DNA from 2 places in the Bacillus sp. CPT56D-587-MTF genome. Region 2 is predicted to be linked to the other one. Evidence: riboswitches for the same ligand, from Rfam matches in the RefSeq annotation. Region 2 holds a riboswitch; the other holds the start of a gene.
The links. Region 2 has a riboswitch for thiamine pyrophosphate ahead of thiT (energy-coupled thiamine transporter ThiT). Riboswitches for the same ligand answer to the same signal wherever they lie in the genome.
Positions count from the first base shown of each region.

Region 1: it holds a riboswitch for thiamine pyrophosphate, as region 2 does, so the genes downstream of both, tenA (thiaminase II) here and thiT (energy-coupled thiamine transporter ThiT) in region 2, are expected to answer to the same signal.

Region 1 is NZ_JBYTEF010000001.1:376,919-380,350, reverse strand. It holds gene AC3WVZ_RS01970 (ABC transporter ATP-binding protein) at 1-609, opposite strand, end outside; gene tenA (thiaminase II) at 578-1,273, opposite strand; TPP riboswitch at 1,359-1,462, opposite strand; TPP riboswitch at 1,523-1,634, opposite strand; gene AC3WVZ_RS01960 (SH3 domain-containing protein) at 1,904-3,058, shown strand; gene AC3WVZ_RS01955 (hypothetical protein) at 3,064-3,396, shown strand.
Region 2 is NZ_JBYTEF010000001.1:4,450,748-4,454,179, reverse strand. It holds gene AC3WVZ_RS23000 (sensor histidine kinase) at 1-542, shown strand, start outside; gene thiT (energy-coupled thiamine transporter ThiT) at 750-1,418, opposite strand; TPP riboswitch at 1,505-1,606, opposite strand; gene AC3WVZ_RS22990 (FeoA family protein) at 1,801-2,028, shown strand; gene feoB (ferrous iron transport protein B) at 2,025-3,432, shown strand, end outside.

The DNA of each region.
Region 1 (3,432 bases), 4.1 Mb from region 2:
CACTACTAAAACTCTGTTTGAAAGAAATAACGCTTCTTCAACATCATGAGTAATGAATAAAATTGTTTTTTCCCACTCTTGCCATTGTTCAAACAACCATTCTTGCAAAGAGGTCTTCGTTAAAGCATCCAACGCACTAAATGGTTCATCTAACAGCAATATCTCCCCGCCTGTTAATAAAGTTCGAATAAAAGATACACGTTGTCTCATCCCACCAGATAAATCTTTCGGATATTTTTGCTCATACCCTTGCAAACCAAATTTATGTAACAGTTCCTTTGCCTTTACTTCTGCTTCTTTCTTCTGTACACCTTGGCACTCTAGCGGCAGGGCAGCATTCTCAATAATTGTTCTCCACGGCAAAAGCATATCTTTTTGCGGCATATATCCTACAGGATGGTTCTTTGTTTCTGTCAGTTCTATCTGTCCAGTACTTACCTTTTCTAGACCTGTAATAAGGCGAAATAAAGTACTTTTTCCACATCCACTCGGTCCGATAATACTGACAAACTCTTTCTCATATATAGAAGCATTTAATTCATGGATGATTGGTTTCTCATCGTAATGAAAAGAAACATTATGAAACTGTAGTATGTTCTTGCTCCTCAAATCCCCACATCTCCTTACGATAGGACATATCCCAGAATAAATATTCAAATCGACTGGAATATAAGAAGATCTCCTCTAATCTTTCTAGTTCTTTCTCAGACTTTCCAACTGCCATTTCATTTAATAAATCTATTAACCAAATACAAAGATTACCGTATTCTTCCGAACTATATCCTTGAATCCACTCACCAAAAAACTCATGATCTCTTGCTCCAGGAATATCATTTAAACGCTTTCCAATTTCCCAATAGCTCCACATACATGGAAGAAGCGCTGCTATTAATTCCGCAAGTGTGCCATTTTGAGATACAGACATCATGTAATTTGTATAAGCTAAATTTTTAGCAGATGGTTTCGCAGACTCTATCTCCTCTATAGAAATTCCAAGTCTTTTTGCATATTGTTTATGGATTGTCATTTCGCCATTTAATATTCCATCAATTTGTTCAGCGAACTTTCCCATTACTTGTGGATTCGTTGCTTTTACAACACCAATCGCATATAACTTTGCATAATCTAGCAGATATAAATAATCTTGAATAATATAATACTGGAATTTATCTTTTTCTAACGTGCCATCTCCCATACCCACTACAAACGGATGATTATGACTCATCTCCCAAACCGGTTGCACAGTTTCTAATAATCTATCGCAAAATTTCATTTCTCTATCCCCTTTCAATATATGTATCTAAATAAAAAACCACTTCTATATATAAGAAGTGGTTACAGCAAATAAAGTTATACATTTATTCGATGTTCCACTTCCCTTCGCTAGTATTACCTAGATCAGGTGTTGTAAGGGTTAAGGATTATTCCTCTCTCAGCAAGTCAAGCACCCCTAGTGGTTTCAATATGAAATTTTCAAATAAAAAAGCCCCGTTTCTATACGCAAAGAAACGGGGACTCATTGTTAGTGTCCGAATTGCTTCCCTACGCTAGCATAATCTAGATCAGGTAATAAAAAGGATCAAAGGCTTACGGCCTACTCTCAGCTGGCAACACCAGCTCTCCTAGCAAACTATAAAATTATCACTGTCAGTATAACACCCTAATAAGACATCATCAACTTTTTTAATTTTCTTAATTGCCAACATAATATCAAAATTATACAATACATACATTCTATTTTAGAAAATAAAACCCCAATTAATTGTATAAAAAGGAATCATTATCCTCAAAAAATTTATTTTTATATTGATTTCATATTACATTTATGTGAATACCCCCACTATATTATATCTTTATACTATAATAAAATTACAACTATACAACTAGAGGAGGTCTCTATTCCATGAATATGAAAGCTACTGCTTTAACAGCAACTACTGTAGCGATTGCTTCTTTACTTCCTTCTATGGGTGAAACAAATGTACAAAAAGCAAACGCTGAACAATTATCTAATATTAAAACTGGGTATGTCAAAGTCGATCAAGTAGCATTACATACAGAAGATAACGTAAAAAGCACATCAATTGATACAATTCGCTTTAATACAAAAGTGAACATCATTGAAACAACTAATGGTTGGTATAAAGTATCTGTTCATAATAAAGTAGGTTATGTACAAAAAGATGCTATTTTACTAAAAAACAAACTTCAATCTAATGATCAATACATCGTTAATGCTAATGCATTAAACGTTCGCTCTGAACCTAATTTAGAATCTTCCATTTTAGATGTATTACCAAATGGTAAGTTTATTACCGTTCAAGAAGATCAAGGCGAATGGTATAAAATATCACATAATGGCCAAACAGGTTACGTACAAAAAGCATTCATCTCTAATGGTTCACAACCCTTAGTAAAAGGAATCACCGTTCAAAATAATACAAAATATACTGTTGCAACACCTAATCTAAATGTACGTAGCACAGCTAGTACAAGTAGCGCTCTACTCGGTTCATTACAAAACGGTACTCAAGTACAAGTAGTAGAAACTGTAGGTACTTGGTATAAAATTCGTTTTGGCACAGGATACGGATATGTAGCAAAACACTATGTAGTACAAAATCAACCACAAGCTAAAACAGATCAGCCTTCATCAATTCCAGCTGCTTTCAAATTCCCCGCTCAAGGAAGAATTAGCTCAACCTTTGATATACGCTGGGAACAAATGCATTATGGTATAGATATTGCCGCTCCAGGAAACGTCTCTATCCAAGCTGCTGCTGCAGGTAAAGTTGTGAAATCTTATTATTCAGCTAGCTATGGCAATGTTGTTTTCATTGCGCATCAAATCAATGGGAAATTATATACAACTGTTTATGCTCATATGAAGGATCGCACTGTACAAGCTGGTGATCAAGTACAGACTGGACAATTAATAGGTCATATGGGAAACACAGGTCATTCATACGGGCAACATCTTCATTTTGAATTACATAATGGAGAATGGAATTTTGAAAAAACAAATGCAGTAAATCCACTGCCATATTTAGTTAGGTAAATTGTATGCCACGCAATATACCTCTTATAATTGAATACGTAGCCTTTTTAGGTTTAATCTGTTGTTTAATCATTTACAATACAAACATTGTATTTTTATCTATTATTATTGCTTTTGTTGCATTAGAAATTATGATGGAATCATTTCAAGTGCAACTAAAACAAAAAATTGCCCATATTTATAATGCTATTTTTCTTTTGAGTGCTCTCATAACAAATATAATTAGTAATGGCTTTTATTTATCTACTGTATTTCCAGTATTCTTTATGGCTGTTTTATTATTTGTAGCTAGATATATTAATGTCCCTTATAACCAAAAACAAGAACAAGAAGCTTAGAAAGAGGAGACACTGTGTACCAATCTTTCAAAGATG
Region 2 (3,432 bases):
CAATGGAGAGAGAAGTAGACAAAATGGATACGTTAATTTTGGATATGCTTGAGTTAGCTAAATTTGAATCTGGTACATATAAAATGAAAAAAGATTCGTTTTATATTGATACAGTAATTGAAGGTATATGTGAACATCTATCTGTGGAAATAGAGAAAAAAGAACTTCATATTCATAAAAATATAAGTTCATTTGAAGTGATTGCAAATCAAGGCCGGATTGAACAAGTCATCGTGAACTTCATTACGAATGCTATACGATATACACCAAATAAAGAGGATATTATTATTTCTACAATAGATGAGAAGAATCGTATAAAAGTGTGCATTGAAAATAAAGGTACTCATATTGAAGAAGAGCAATTAGATAAAATTTGGGATCGTTTTTATCGCGTGGATACAGCTCGTCAGCGTTCACAAGGTGGGACGGGGCTTGGGCTTGCTATTTCAAAGAATATTTTAGAACTACATGATGCTGAATATGGGGCAGAAAATACAGAAGATGGTGTATTATTTTATTTCTATTTACCGAAAAAAGCGTAGACAATATGATCTATGCTTTTTTAATTTATTTTCATATTATCTTTACCTAATCTTTATTTTTAATCAGTATAATTTGTTTAGAATATGAGGTTATGTAAGGAGTCGATGAACCGTGCATAGCAATTGGCTAAGTATAATGGTATTTATTTTCTTTTGCGCATTTATTGTATTTTTAATTGATATTACGATATGAAAAAAGAGCGCTCATTAAGCACCCTTTTTTTGTGTATTCATTTGATAAGCACTGATGCTTTTGAATAATCGTGGTGAAGTGATAAATAAAAATATAAGTAAAACGGTACATAAAATAAAAGAACCAAGCATTGTACTTCCATTTACGATTAATGAATATAACACAGCTGATTGACCTTTCGGCGCATATTGTTCCCAGAAAATAATGCCGGCAATAAAGTGGCAGAAATAGCGAGCAAAGCTACCGATAAATGTAGCAAGGATAATATAAGCAAGGACTTTCTTACCCTGATTTTGTTTTGATGAATGTTTGTCTTTACGGTTACCTAAATTTGATTGTTCTAAGCTATTTTCATTGGATGTTAAAAGTGCTTTTTGAATTGGACGATAGAATAAGCCAGCAAATCCGATAAAAGCAAAGGCAATGAAGTACTCAATGAATGCTTGAACAGGTGTTAAAATATAAGCATCTCCCACGACAATTTGTAATAGTCCCCAAACTAAACCGCCTAAGAAAGCTGATTTAAAGCCCCAGCGGTAAGCAATAATAAAAATAGGAATCATAGCGAATGAGATAGAACCGCCTGTTGGAAGTTTAAGTGATAATGGTAAAATATCGATAATCATGGCGAAGGCTGCAAGAATAGCAGATTCGATCATCGCTTGTAAATTGGTGTTACGCATGTTGTCTCCCCCTAAATCCAAGTTGTACAAAAAAGAATAGATATCATAGGAGGATACGAAATACGTAAATAAAAATGAGGTATGTATTTCGGACGTTTGCACAATCCCTGCGTTAGCATTAACTAACAGGTTCGAAGGGTCGGAACGAAGTGTTCCCTCTCAGCGGCATGGCTCCCCCAGTGATAACGAAATTCTTTATTTGTTATTGTTTATTGTAAGCGAAATGGATGAGAATGGCAAACGAATACAGTATGACAATAATTGAAATAGAATTGTAGCGAAATGTTAATAAATATGAAGCAAAAGGGTATAGTACAAGAGAAATAGGGTGTGGTATAATTTTTTTGAAAATAATTATCATTCTCTTCTGAGGGGGAAGGTTATGAGCTTAGTAGATATTAAAATTGGAGAGAAAGTGTTAGTAAAAAGTATTCAGTCTTTAGATCAGCTATTAAAGCGTAGACTAGCTGCTTTCGGTCTTGCTGAAGGAAGCGAACTTCGCCTGAAACAGAAAGCGATGTTCAAAGGTCCTTGTACATTGGAGTGTCGTGGACAGTTAATTAGTATTCGTCATTGTGACGCGAAAATGATAAAGGTGGAATTAGCGTGAATAAGGTAGCTTTGCTAGGGAATCCGAATACAGGGAAGACATCATTATTTAATGCACTTACTGGTTCTTATGAATACGTAGGAAACTGGAGCGGTGTAACAGTAGAAAAAAAGGTTGGTAAATTAAAAGATAGACAAGGAACATTAATTGATTTACCAGGTGTTTATGATTTAAATCCAGTTTCACGTGATGAAGGTGTTGTAACAAACTTTCTATTAACAGAAGAATTTAATCATATGTTAAATATCGTAGATTCCTCGCAGTTTGAAAGAAATATGCATTTAACGTTGCAGTTACTTGAATTTGGTAAGCCAGTCTCAATTGGTTTAAACATGGTTGATGTGGCGAAGCAAAGAGGAATTGTCATTGATGTAAAACGATTATCAGAGCTATTAGGTGTAACAGTCGTTCCTGTTGTTGCAAGAAGTGGAAAAGGCTGTGAAGAACTGCTTACGACTCTTAAAGAAAATGACAAAAAAGAGAAAAAGCCATTCCTTATTTCATATGGTGTACAAATGGATGAAGGAATTGGAGAAGTAATTGCTCTTTTAGAGACAGCGAATTACGAGCATCCGAGATGGTTAGCACTTCAATTTTTAAGCAATAACGAAGTAGTAGAAAAAGAAATGAAAGCATTACCAATTTATAAGGAACTCATAGCCATTCGATCTCGCTTAGAAGGAAGACTTGATTGTACGTTAGAAGAGCACATTTACAAAACTCGTGAAGCGTATATTGAAAAGTTAAAAACAAATGTTATGAAGCATGAGAAAGAAGGGAAAATTCCTTTTTCAGAAAAAATTGATAGATTAATTACACATAAAATTTTAGGACTTCCAATCTTTTTAGCAGTTATGTTTTTTATTTTTCAGGTTACGTTTACGTGGATTGGTACACCTTTATCGGATATGTTAGATGAGTTTTTTGGTGGCCAGCTTACGGATTGGGTGACGGCTGGACTTACAAGTATTGGAGCTTCTGATTTTATTCAAGCACTAGTTACAGAAGGTATTATTGCCGGTGTTGGTGCTGTATTAGTATTCGTACCACAAATCTTTGCACTATTCTTTTTTATTTCATTATTAGAAGACTCAGGGTATATGGCGCGAATTGCAGTTGTTATGGATAGAATTATGGAGTTTTTCGGCTTAAACGGAAAAGCTTTTATTCCGATGATTATCGGTTTTGGATGTAACGTTCCAGGTATCATGGCTGCGAGAACGATTGAACAGGAAAAAGAACGTTTACTTACCATTTTAGTAACACCATTTATGTCTTGTTCAGCACGATTACCTGTATATGCATTATTTGCGGGCGTATTTTTCCCGCATAGTCAGGCGACTGTTGTATTTTCTTTATATGTTGCAGGGATTGTTCTTGCGTTATTAGTTACAAAAATTATGT